Linked DNA regions of Natronorubrum tibetense GA33. Each later gene encodes a partner of the first gene's protein in a complex. Links are inferred from orthologs where the notes say so. Each region holds a gene or a part of one and is shown in the gene's direction. Other genes may lie near its edges. The genes, in order: NATTI_RS0109655 and NATTI_RS0117585.

The links.
Region 2: NATTI_RS0109655 (region 1) and NATTI_RS0117585 share a complex: the UniProt entries of both Methanocaldococcus jannaschii proteins name them as parts of the RNA polymerase complex. The link is inferred for Natronorubrum tibetense GA33 from one-to-one orthologs.

The regions. Positions count from the first base shown.
Region 1 is NZ_KB913017.1:1,860,841-1,867,319, forward strand. The notes cover bases 2,962-5,939. They hold NATTI_RS0109655 (DNA-directed RNA polymerase subunit B''), read left to right. Parts: upstream 2,962-3,652; coding sequence 3,653-5,227; downstream 5,228-5,939. Other genes in these bases: NATTI_RS0109650 (DNA-directed RNA polymerase subunit H), read left to right, coding at 3,425-3,652; rpoB (DNA-directed RNA polymerase subunit B), read left to right, coding at 5,234-5,939. Also shown: NATTI_RS0109630 (bacterio-opsin activator domain-containing protein), read right to left, coding at 1-1,726; NATTI_RS0109635 (group I intron-associated PD-(D/E)XK endonuclease), read right to left, coding at 1,831-2,244; more of rpoB, read left to right, coding at 5,940-6,479. UniProt on the Methanocaldococcus jannaschii protein: DNA-dependent RNA polymerase (RNAP) catalyzes the transcription of DNA into RNA using the four ribonucleoside triphosphates as substrates. The Rpo2 subunit (Rpo2N and Rpo2C in this organism) is implicated in DNA promoter recognition and in nucleotide binding.
Region 2 is NZ_KB913017.1:3,443,010-3,449,503, reverse strand. The notes cover bases 2,107-5,099. They hold NATTI_RS0117585 (DNA-directed RNA polymerase subunit K), read left to right. Parts: upstream 2,107-3,506; coding sequence 3,507-3,692; downstream 3,693-5,099. Other genes in these bases: rpsB (30S ribosomal protein S2), read left to right, coding at 4,897-5,099; eno (phosphopyruvate hydratase), read left to right, coding at 3,689-4,900; NATTI_RS0117590 (DNA-directed RNA polymerase subunit N), read left to right, coding at 3,311-3,505; NATTI_RS0117595 (30S ribosomal protein S9), read left to right, coding at 2,900-3,298; NATTI_RS0117600 (50S ribosomal protein L13), read left to right, coding at 2,457-2,906. In the rest of the region: NATTI_RS0117630 (30S ribosomal protein S4), read left to right, coding at 1-478; NATTI_RS0117625 (30S ribosomal protein S11), read left to right, coding at 480-869; NATTI_RS0117620 (DNA-directed RNA polymerase subunit D), read left to right, coding at 873-1,622; more of rpsB, read left to right, coding at 5,100-5,712; NATTI_RS27350 (hypothetical protein), read left to right, coding at 5,871-5,993; NATTI_RS0117565 (glycosyltransferase family 4 protein), read right to left, coding at 6,073-6,494. UniProt on the Methanocaldococcus jannaschii protein: DNA-dependent RNA polymerase (RNAP) catalyzes the transcription of DNA into RNA using the four ribonucleoside triphosphates as substrates.

The DNA.
Region 1 (6,479 bases):
AGGTGCGTAGGATGTCCAGAATCGGAGAGGAGGTGACTCGCAGTTCGAACAGCGTCTCGTCGTCGCCGTCGGAGACGACCGAGAGGGTGTCGATCGACGCCCACTGATCCAGCGGTTCGAGGTCCGCCGATGTCGGGGTGCTGACGAACACGACGGTCTCGTCGTCCCGGTAAATCACCCCCTCGATGGCGACTGTTCCGTCGACTCGCTCGGCGACGCGATTCAACAGCAGTCGTGAGTCGTGAATCGCGAGTTCGAGTTCGATCCGGCTATCGGTTAACATCGCGCGCGTGCGCTCGACTGATCGAATCGCGTGGCTGATCGTCTCGCCGAGTTCGCCAAGCACCTCCCGCTCGCTGTCGCCGAGCGAGTCGACGCCCGCAACGTGGACGAGTAACACGCCGTACTGACGCTCGGTGTCGGCGAGCGGAACCGCGAGAATCGTCTGATAGCCGTACGTTAGCGCCTCCTTCCGACGTCGATCCCAGCCGTCGGCCTCGAGAACGTTTCGGACGAGTTGCACGCGCTCGGTCTCGAGGCTCTCCCTGACCAGATCGAGTTCCGGGGCTCGATCGCCGTCGTCACGGACCCGATCGACGAAGGCCGCATCGACGCCGGCCCAGGCGGTCGGCTCGGGGGGGTCGTCGTCGGCCGAGGCGATCCAGGCGAAACAGTAGCGTTCGGTGTCGGCCAGTCGATCACACACCGTCGTCTCGATCTCCGTTCGCGTCGAAGCCTGCGCGACGCCGTGGTTGATTTCTCTGACGATCTCGTTCGTGTGATTGAGTCGCGTCAGTTCCTCGTTCTGTCTGGTGAGCGTTCGATCGTGCTCCCGAAGCAGTTGCTCGCGTTCCGCACGGTCCAGCGCCGCTTCGGTGTTCGCCGCCAGAATGTGCAGCAGCTCTGTCATCGTTTCGTCGAACCCGTCGATGTCCTCGGTCCCCGCAACCAACACACCGTGGGTTCCGAGCGGAACGATCAGTTCGCTTCGACTCAGCGCCTTGGCGTTTGCACCCTCTCGCGTCGCATCCTCGTAGTAGGTGCTCTCTCCCTCCGAAAACACATCCCAGACGTGGCCCTCGCCTTGTTCGAACTGCATCTCCGGATCGACGAGTTCTCGCGACTCTCGGGTCGATGCCGCGTGCTCGAGGAGTCCCGCCGTCGGTTCGAACGTGTACGCCGCGGCGACGGGCACGTCAAGGATCTCCCGCGCGGTGTCGACTGCTGACTGATAGATCTCGCGTTTCGTCCCCGCTCGCATCAGATCCCGGGTCGTCTCGTGAAGTGTCGTCAACGTCCGTTCGTATCGGCGCTCGCTCTCGCGCAACTCCGTTTCGGTCCGATACTGGGAGACGGCGTTCGTGATCTGGTTCGCGAGCAGCGCGTACTGCTCCTTGCCGGACTCCTTCTGGAGGTACTGCGTCACACCCGCGGCGATCGCCTCGCTGGCGATCTCCTCCGAGCCGCGACCGGTAAAGAGGATAAACGGAAGATCAGGATCGTCTTCGCGCACGCGCTCGAGCAACTCGAGTCCTGTCAGCGTCGGCATCTCGTAGTCGCTGACGATACAATCGATCGAGCGTTCCTCGAGGATCTCGAGTGCCTCCTCGGCGTTCGTCGCCGCTTCGGCGACGATCGCATCGCGTTCGCGTTCGACCATTTCGCCGGCCAAGTTGGCGAATCCCGGTTCGTTGTCGACGATGAGGACGGTGATCGGGTTCGTCATTGGTGAGCGTCGACGGGCATCGCTGCAGCCGTCATAGGGTGGAAAGATGGCGCGGATACTAAATGATTAGTGTTCCACACGGTATCGGTCCCGTTATCCCTCGATCAGGAAAGTCGCTGGTCAAAGCGGTACGTTTCGGCCATCTTGACGTCAGGGTGATCGATTTTTGGTTCCGTTATCCGCAAGTACGTGCTTTTCTTTCCCGCATCCTCGATCGGAACCCAGTAGAGTGCGTCTGTATCTTTGCATCTTACTGCGAAGGCATCGATAGTACCGTCGTAATCATTCATCGTTGCTACGCCGTCGACAGTGGTCTTGCTGGCAGTTTTGAATCGGATGACCCCGTCTTCGATCCAGCCCGTTTTGCACTGGACACGGAGTAACTCATCACCGGTGTCCAATACGAGATCGTATCTGTCGTTGTCACCAAACGGAACGGCAGTAGAGTATCCTGCTTCGATTAGCGCGGCGATTATTCGTGCCTCGGTTTCGTCACCTGTCTGTTTCGTGTTCGTCACAGTCTTGACACATCCAGGCTATCGCTCGGATTCCTATATAAATTCGAGTGCAACTCGGAGGAAATCGCATTCCATGTCTCTGCACTCGCTCGAAAGGATGGCTCTCCGTTGTGTCTGTTGTCTCGATTATCAACTAGTCAATTGTTTATAACGCGAAGAGCTAGCTGCTCGCGAGTGTAAATTTCGAGAGAAGCGCCCGGAGCGGGATTTGAACCGCGGTCGTTTCGCTCACTTCGTTCGCTTCACTCCCTAATTCAAATCCCTAGTGACCGTCTTTTCCGCTCACGGATGACGAGCACACGCTACGCGATGCTCGTCGAAATAGTTCGCGGAAGAAGACGCCCGGAGCGGGATTTGAACCCGCGTCACGACCGTGACAGGGTCGTATGATGGGCCACTACACCATCCGGGCAACCTGCATCCCTTGATTTCCCGGTGAAACTCTTAAGGGTTGTGTTCCGAAGATCACTCAATCAGATTACCACACAGGGTTGGCATACTATCGACGGTATCTGTCTCGATACACTCTGCTCAGTAGAGCTAGTTCAGGGGGTAGACTACCGACTTCAAGTTCCGGATCAGTGTTTCGTTGACGCCGCTGTTCGTCCGTTTCTACACTCCTCGTTCACGAATTAGCGTCAGCAGAAAGCGCCCGGAGCGGGATTTGAACCGCGGTCGTTTCGCTCACTTCGTTCGCTTCACTCCCTGATTCAAATCCCTAGTGATCGTCTTTTCCGTTCACGGATGACGAACACACGCTACGCGGTGCTCGTCGAAATAGTTCGCGGAAGAAGACGCCCGGAGCGGGATTTGAACCCGCGTCACGACCGTGACAGGGTCGTATGATGGGCCACTACACCATCCGGGCTTACAACACATCATTTCCCGGTGACGGTATTAAGACTTTCCAATCGATCACCGTGTGGTACGTGGAATCGAGCCACGGGAGTGGCCTCGAGTCCGCTCTTTGCTACACAGTTCCATGCTCCACAAGGAATTTAACTGATACTGGGGTACTGTCGCATGTGATCGGCTCCTCCGATCAGGGCTGCCGCGGTCGGATAGCTGTTGCTCCCGGTCGAGTTAGTAACCGTTAAATGCGTCCCGCCGGTACTTGCCTGTAGTATCTCGTGACAGCCGCTTCTCTCCCGATAGCCGACACGCACATCAATCCCAACACATGGTAGACGTAAGCCAACACGAACTCGTACCGGAGCACACCGTTCTCGAGGAGGATGTCCTCGAGGAGGTCCTCACCGAGTACAACATCGATCGTACAGACCTGCCGAAAATCAAACGCAACGATTCCGCCCTGCCCGACGAGGCGGAGATCGGCGATGTCATCAAAATCGTTCGGGACTCACGGACAACCGACCAGGCAGTCGTATACCGACTCGTGGTGGAATAAATGGCAACAGAACTGAACAGATCCAAACGACGCGACATTTCGCGCGAATACTTCTCGAAGGAACGACTCGCCGAACACCACTACCGCTCGTTCAACGCCTTCCTCGGCCGAGGGATGCAGGAGGTCGTCGACGAGAAGGCGACGATCGATACGGACATCGGCGACAAGGAAGGCGAGGAGCCGGTCCACGTCGAACTCGGCGACGTGCGCGTCGTCACACCCCGCGTTCGGGAGGCCGACGGTTCCGAAGAACTGCTGTACCCACAGGAGGCCCGCCTCCGAAACATCACCTACTCCGCACCCGTCTTCATGGAGATGTCGATCGTCAAGGGCGAGGAGGGCGACGAGCGCGTCGTCGATTCGACCGAGACGAAGATTGGTCGGATGCCGATCATGGTCGGCTCCGAGAAGTGTAACATCGCCGGCTTCTCCGACCAGGAGCTGATCGAGATCGGTGAGGATCCGGCCGACCCCGGCGGCTACTTCATCGTCAACGGCTCCGAGCGCGTGCTGATGACAAGCGAGGACCTCGCGCCGAACAAGATCCTCGCGGAGTACGATACCAAGTACGGCGACGAGATTCAGGTCGCCAAGACGTTCTCCCAGCGCCGTGGTTACCGCGCCCTCGTGCTCTGTGAACGAACCCGTGACGGCCTGCTCGAGGTATCCTTCCCCTCGGTGTCGGGTTCGATCAACTTCGTCACGCTCGTCCGCGCACTGGGACTCGAATCGGACGAGGAGATCGTCCACAAAGTCTCGAACGACCCCGAGGTCGTCAAGTACATGCTCGAAAATCTGGAGGAAGCGGACGTCCAGACCGAGGAAGAGGCGATCGAGACTCTCGGGAAACGCGTCGCCTCCGGTCAGGGCAAGAACTACCAGCTCAAGCGGGCCAACTACGTCATCGACCGCTACCTTCTGCCACACCTTCACGAGGAGGGCGTCGAGGAGGAGGACGTTCGGATCAACAAGGCCCACTACCTCTGTCGGATGGCCGAAGCCTGTTTCGAACTCGCATTGGGCCGACGCGACTCCGACGACAAGGACCACTACGCGAATAAGCGCCTGAAGGTCAGCGGCGACCTGATGAAAGATCTGTTCCGGACCGCGTTGAATAAACTGGCCCGGGACGTCAAATACCAGCTCGAGCGCGCCAACATGCGGAATCGGAACCTCTCCGTGTCGACGGTCGTGCGCTCCGACGTGCTCACCGAGCGCCTCGAGCACCCGATCGCCACGGGGAACTGGGTCGGCGGCCGTTCCGGGGTCTCCCAACTGGTGGACCGAACGGACTTCATGGGCGTTCTCTCTCACCTGCGCAGACTCCGCTCGCCCCTCAGCCGCTCGCAGCCTCATTTCGAGGCGCGGGACTTACACGCGACCCAGTGGGGTCGAATCTGTCCCTCCGAGACGCCGGAGGGACCGAACTGTGGGCTGGTGAAGAACTTCGCGCAGGCGATGGAGCTCTCCCAGAACGTCGAGGACGAACAGGGACTCAAACGTGAACTTGCATCGATGGGTGTCGAGGGGATTCCGGGCCTCGAGGGCATCGAACGATCGACTGCGGACGACTAATCAACAATGAGCAGCCAAGAGCGAGAAGCGAAAGTCTACGTCAACGGGTCGCTGGTGGGGACACACCCCGATCCGCACGAGTTAGCCGCACAGATCCGCGAAGCGCGTCGTATCGGCGACGTCAGCGAGATGGTCAACGTCTCGGTCAAAGAGCGCACCCGCGAAGTAATCGTCAACGCCGACGCCGGCCGGGCGCGACGCCCGCTCCTGGTCGTCGAAGGCGGCGAACCCCGCATCTCCGATCAGGAGATCGAGGCGCTGCAGGACGGCGACCTCGAGTTCGAGGATCTCGTCGAGCACGGCTACATCGAGTTCATCGACGCCGAGGAGGAAGAGGACATCCTCGTCGCCGTCGACGAGGACGATCTGAGCGAAAAACATACCCATCTCGAGATCGATCCGTCGCTGATCTTCGGGATCGGTGCGGGGATGATTCCCTATCCCGAGCACAACGCCTCTCCGCGTATTACGATGGGGGCGGGGATGGTCAAGCAGTCGCTCGGACTGCCGAGCGCGAACTACCGGATTCGCCCGGACACGCGCCAGCACCTGCTGCACTACCCGCAGCTGTCGATGGTCAAGACCCAGACGACCGAGCAGATCGGCTTCGACGATCGGCCGGCCGCACAGAACTTCGTCGTCGCCGTGATGAGCTACGAGGGGTTCAACATCGAGGACGCGCTGGTCATGAACAAGGCCAGCGTCGAGCGCGCGCTCGCGCGCTCGCACTTCTTCCGGACCTACGAGGGCGAGGAACGCCGCTACCCCGGCGGTCAGGAAGATCGTTTCGAGATCCCGTCTCAGGACGTCCGCGGCGCACGCGGCGAGGAAGCGTACGCACACCTCGACGAGGACGGCCTCGTCAATCCGGAGACGACGGTCGACGAGAACAGCGTCCTGCTCGGGAAGACGAGCCCGCCGCGCTTCTTAGAGGAGCCCGACGACATGGGCGGTCTCTCGCCCCAGAAACGCCGCGAAACGTCCGTCACCATGCGTTCGGGCGAGTCCGGTGTCGTCGACACCGTCACGCTCATGGAGGGTGAGGACGGCTCGAAGCTCTCGAAGGTCTCCGTGCGCGACGAGCGAATCCCCGAACTCGGGGACAAGTTCGCCAGCCGGCACGGCCAGAAGGGGGTCGTCGGCCACCTCGCACCCCAGGAGGACATGCCGTTCACCGAGGAGGGGGTCGTTCCCGACCTCGTCCTCAACCCGCACGCGCTGCCCTCCCGGATGACCGTCGGCCACATCCTCG
Region 2 (6,494 bases), 1.6 Mb from region 1 along the record:
CCCGTATCAGGGTGAACGGATCGCCTCCGAGCACTCCCTGCTCGACCGCTACGGACTCTCAAACAAAGAAGAGCTCTGGCGAGCACAGTCCGAGCTTCGCTCCTACCGGCGCGAGGCTCGAGAGCTGCTCGGCCAGGCCCAGGACGACGAGGTCGTCATCCGCCGCTCCGAGGAGTTCCTCGGTCGGCTCAAACGCGTTGGCATCCTCGACGAGGGCGACGAACTCGGCGACATCCTGTCGCTCGAGATCGAAGATGTCCTCGAGCGACGACTCCAGACGGTCGCCTACCGCAAGGGACTGGCGAACACGCCACAGCAGGCGCGTCAGTTCATCATCCACGGCCACATCGTGATCGGGGAGCAGCGTCACTGCATCCCGTCGTACGTCGTCGACGTCGACGAGCAAGACCTCGTCGCGTTCGACGAGAACAGCCCACTCGCGGACGATCTCCACCCGGAACGAGCGGAGGGACAATAACATGAGCCAGGACGACGACAAGTGGGGCGTTGCCCACGTACACGCATCGTTCAACAACACCGTCATGACCGTGACCGACCTCACTGGCGCGGAAACGATCGCCAAGTCCTCCGGTGGGACGGCGGTCAAACAGAACCGCGACGAGGCGTCGCCGTACGCGGCCATGCAGATGGCCGAGTCCATCGCCGAAGAGGTCAAGGCGGCCGGCATCACGGGCCTGCACGTTCGGGTCCGCGGCCCCGGCGGCAACTTACAGAAATCTCCCGGTCCAGGTGCACAGGCGACGATCCGCGCGCTCGCCCGTGCCGGCATCGAGATCGGCCGCATCGAAGACGTCACGCCGATCCCACACGACGGATCGCGCGCACCGAAAGGCAAGGGCGGCTACTAACCCATGACAGCAGAGTACGACGTCGAGTTCGTCGAACGCGAGGATCGTGACGCACGCTTCCTCGTCCGCGACGTGACACCCGCGTTCGCCAACGGTATTCGTCGCGCGATGGTCGCCGACGTCCCCACGATGGCGATCGATACCGTCCGGTTCGTCGAGAACTCGTCGGTCATGTTCGACGAGCAACTCGCGCTCCGACTCGGACTCGTCCCGCTGACGACCCCGCCGGAAGGCGAGTTCGTCGAGGACGACACCGTCACGCTCTCGATCGACGTCGAAGGGCCGGCCACCGCCTACTCGGGCGATCTCGTCTCGAGCGACGACCTCGTCCAGCCCGCGGACGACAACGTGCCGATCATCGAGCTCAAAGACGGCCAGCGCCTCGAGGCCGAGGCCGACGCCGTGCTCGAACGCGGAAAGAACCACGCGAAACATCAGGGCGGTGTCGCCGTCGGGTACCGACACCTCCAGCGCGTGTCGGTCGTCGACGACCTGCCGGAGTTCGAAGAGCAGGAGTCACAGATCGTCCGCGGTGTCATCGAGGACGACGGCGAACTCGTGCCGACCAGCGAGTTCGACCACGATCTCTCGAACCGATACCCCGGCAAGCAGGTCGAAGTCGAGGACGTCCCGAACGCCTTCGTCTTCCGCGTGGAGACGGACGGCTCCTTTACCGTCGAGGAACTGGTCACGCGAGCCGTCGACTCGATCGAGGCGCGTGCGACCGAACTCGAAGACGCAGTACAGCTGTAACGATGATTCATCGCCCCCACACCCACACGGACGCACGCCCGTTCGCCAGCGCCGCGAGCGACGAGACTGGTGCGGCGTCGTCCACTGGAATCGAAAGGGGTTTGAAGGGGCGACGGATAGACAGAAGTGCGAGCAGGGATAGCCAAGTCAGGTCAACGGCGCAGCGTTCAGGGCGCTGTCTCGTAGGAGTCCGCAGGTTCAAATCCTGCTCCCTGCATTTTTCCAGCTCGACCAAACGGAAGAGCTGTGAAAATGGAACGGCAGATTTGAGCCACGGGAGTCGAGCGGTTGCAAAACCGACCGTCTCCCGGCGGTTCAAATCCTGCTCCCTGCATCCACTTCTCAGCAGTCGATCGATCCGAAGAGACACGACCAGACGCGGTCGACGTCTCGATCGGTTCGATCGAACCGATATCGATTCCACGATCGCTCGAGGACGCGAGCACGTGCTCGCTCTCGAGCCCGCAGTATTTGGAGGAAACCAATGAGTAGCAAAACTAATCCGAGGCTCAACGATCTCATCGCCGAGCTGAAGTCGACGTCCCGCAAAGCGGACGCCGACGTCTGGCGAGACGTTGCGGATCGACTCGAGAAGCCCCGACGCACCCACGCAGAGGTGAATCTGGGCCGCATCGAACGATACGCACGCGAAGAAGAGACTGTCGTCGTTCCCGGCAAAGTGCTGGGCTCCGGCGCACTACAGAAGAACGTCACCGTGGCCGCCGTCAACTTCTCTTCGTCCGCAGAGACGAAGATCGATCAGGTCGGCGAGCCAGTACCGCTCGAGCAACTGCTCGAAGAGAACCCCGAAGGATCCAACGTCCGGGTGATTCGATGAGTATCGCAGAGTTCGACGCGGACGTCGTCGTCGACGCCGGGGACTGCATTCTCGGTCGCGTCGCCAGCGAGGTCGCACAGCGCGCACTCGACGGCGAACGCGTCGCGATCGTCAACGCCGAAGACGCCGTCATCACCGGCGACAAGGAGGATATCTTCGAGAACTACCGCACGCGCATCCAGCTGGGCTCCGACCGCGGACCCTACTACCCGAAGCGACCGGACACGATCTTCAAGCGCTCCGTTCGCGGGATGTTGCCGTACAAGAAGACGCGCGGTCGCGAGGCACTCGAGAACGTTCGCGTCTACGTCGGCAACCCGTACGAGGACGACGACGACCGCGAGGCCGAGATTCTCGAGGACACGTCGCTGGATCGCCTGTCGAACATCCGCTTCGTCCACCTGGGCGAAGTCTCCGATCAACTCGGTGCTAACGTCACATGGTAACGAACACGAGTGGAAAGAAGAAGACCGCCGTCGCTCGCGCAACCGTTAGCGAGGGCGAGGGTCGCGTCCGAATCAACTCCAAGCCGGTCGAACTGGTCGAACCGGAGATGTCCCGACTCAAGATGCTCGAGCCGTTCCGCATCGCCGGTGAGGACCTCCGGAGCGAGATGGACATCGACGTTCGCGTCGAGGGTGGCGGGATCAGCGGACAGGCCGACGCCGTCCGCACCGCCATCGCACGCGGCATCGTCCAGCACAGCAACGACGCAGAACTCCGCGACGCCTACATGGAGTTCGACCGGTCGCTGCTGGTCAACGACGTTCGCCAGTCCGAACCGAAGAAGTGGGGCGGCCCGGGCGCTCGGGCTCGCTACCAGAAGTCCTACCGCTAAGGTGATTCAAACATGATGGTACCGGTCCGGTGTTTCACCTGTGGCACTGTCGTCGGCGAACACTGGGAGGAGTTCGACGAGCGAGCGAACGAGGGCGACGAGGACCCCGAGAAGGTTCTCGACGAACTCGGCGTCGACCGCTACTGTTGTCGGCGCATGCTCGTCAGTCACACCGACCTCGTTGACGTCGTCTCTCCATACCAGTAACATGCAACAGGAACGTCACAATCGCTACGAGAAAGCACGCATCCTCGGCGCGCGAGCGCTGCAGGTGTCCTACGGCGCGCCGGTGTTGATCGAGACGAAGCAGACCGAACCGATCCTCATCGCCGCCGAAGAGTACGATGCCGGCGTCCTGCCGTTTACCGTCAAGCGGGGGTACGACCGGAAATGACGCGCATCACGGACGTTCGGCTGCGTCGAATCCTCGACTCCCGGGGCAACCCGACGGTCGAGGCCGACGTCATCACCGAAAGCGGCGGATTCGGTCGCGCTGCGGCACCCAGCGGTGCCAGCACGGGCGAGTACGAGGCCGTCGAGCGACCCGCCAACGAGGCGATCGCCGCGGCCCGCGAACGCGCCGTCCCCCGTCTCGTCGGTGAGGCCTACGCGGGCAACCAGCGAGAAGTCGATTCGATCCTCCGTGCCGCGGACGGCACGGACGACTTCTCGGAAATCGGCGCTAACAGCGCGGTCGCCATCTCGATGGCCGCCGCGAAAGCCGGTGCCGACGTCCTCGGCGCGCCGCTGTTCCAGCATCTTGGCGGTGCGTTCCGCGGCGAGAACTTCCCGATCCCGCTCGGCAACGTCGTCGGCGGTGGCGAACACGCCGCCGACGCGACCGACATTCAGGAGTTCCTCGTCGCCCCCGTCGGGGCGCCGAACGTCGAAGACGCCGTCTTCGCCAATGCCGCCGTCCACGATGCCGTCGCCGACCTGCTCGAGGAACGAGGCGTTCCGTCGGGCAAGGGCGACGAGGGCGCGTGGGCGCCGTCGATCGACGACGAGGAGGCGTTCGAGATCGTCGACGAGGCGGTCTCGCAGGTCGAAGACGAGGTCGGTTTCGGTATCGGCTTTGGACTCGACGTTGCGGCCGCCGAGATGTACGACGACGATTCGGAAACCTACGAGTACGAGTCCGAAGGCGTCAGCCGCGACACGGACGAGCAGATCGCGTACATCGCTGATCTGGTCCGTGAGTACGATCTGGTCTACGTCGAGGATCCCCTCGACGAGAACGACTACGACGCCTTCGCCGAACTCACCGACGAGGTCGGCGACCAAACGCTGATCTGTGGTGACGATCTGTTCGTCACGAACACCGATCGGCTCGTCGAGGGTATCGACCGCGGCGCGGCCAACAGCATCCTGATCAAGCCGAACCAGATCGGGACGCTCACTGACGCCTTCGACGCGATCGAACTCGCGACCCAGAACGGCTACGACTCGGTCATCTCCCACCGCTCGGGCGAAACCGAGGACACGACGATCGCACACCTCGCCGTCGCGACCGACGCACCCTACATCAAAACGGGTGCCGTCGGCGGCGAGCGAACCGCCAAGCTCAACGAGCTCATCAGAATCGCAGACGACGCGACATGACAGATAACGACGCAACCCAGGAAGGGCTCGACGCCGCCGAAGACGAGATCGACGAGGAGCCAGCCGAAGGGCCTGGCCCCGCCGCCGATCCCGAAGAAGACGTCGAGCCAGCCGAGGAACAGCCCGCCGACGCCGAGGCCGAGGAGGCCGACGCCGACGCAGAACCAGTGACCGACGAGGAGCCCGAAGACGAGGGGCCGACGCTCGACGACGACGTCATGAGCGACGAGGAGGCCGACCTCCTCATCCCCGTCGAGGACTACCTCGGCGCCGGTGTCCACATCGGTACCCAGCAGAAGACCAAGGACATGGAGCGGTTCATCCACCGCGTCCGGACCGACGGTCTCTACGTACTGGACGTCTCGAAGACCGACGGCCGGATCCGCACGGCCGCGGACTTCCTCGCGAACTACGACCCGGAACAGATCCTGGTCACGTCCTCGCGCCAGTACGGTCGCTTCCCGGCGGAGAAGTTCGCCGAAGCCGTGGGCGCTCGAGCCCGCACCGGCCGCTTCATCCCCGGCACGCTGACCAACCCCAAGTACGACGGCTACATCGAACCCGATGTCGTCGTCGTCACGGACCCGATCGGCGACGCCCAGGCCGTCAAGGAGGCCATCACGGTCGGCATCCCGGTCATCGCGATGTGTGACTCGAACAACCAGGTCAGTAACGTCGACCTCGTCGTCCCGACGAACAACAAGGGTCGCAAGGCCCTCTCGGTCGTCTACTGGCTCCTCGCGAACGAAGTCCTCGACAAGCGCGGCGCAGAGCCGTCCTACTCGCTCGAGGACTTCGAGAGTATGGTCTAACGCGTTCGAATTCGGATACTGTTCGTTTTTCGAGTGGACGACGAATCGGCCAGCGACTGCCTAGTGTAAATGCCGAGAACCGCTTTGAGGCCCGCTCGAGCGCGGTCAAGTTGGTAGACGAACAACAGAGTTACGTAGGAACCATGCCAACGGGAGGTATGTTCGATTCACTGTTCAATTTCGAAGAGGAGGCGATCCCGGTCCCGGTTGTGGTCGCGACGGCGGCGCTGATCGCGATTTTCGCGATCGGGATTCCGTTCCGCCTTATTGTCGGATTCTGAGTTGGAGGTCGTCGCCTGATCGACGATCGTTCGTCCACGCTGTTACAGGGGTTCGGATCGGACGGGCGGATACCGCACGTTACACTCGCATCGTCTGTTCGAGACAGCGCTCGTAGATAGCTCGGAGCCGCGCCCCCATCTCCTCGGTGCCGTACCCGGTAATTTGTGCCCTCCCATCCGAGGGTTCGGCGGTCTCGAGGACGGTCGCCAACCGATCACGGAGCGCCTCCTCGTCGTCTGCGATGGCGGAGTTCGAGACGTCGGCGAGCACCTCCCGAGCGAAGCCGACGTCGCGCGAGACGACCGGAGTGTTACAGGCGGCGGCCTCCTTGACCGTCATCGGGCCGCTCTCGAATCGCGACGTGAGCAGGACGGCGTCGGCCGCGTTCAGGTAGTACGGCACGTCCTCGTATGGCTCGTTGGCGACGGTCCGGAGGGTGATCTCTTCCTCGAGTCCGTCGACGACGCGTTTCGCCAGCGGGTAGTCCTTCTCCTCGCGCG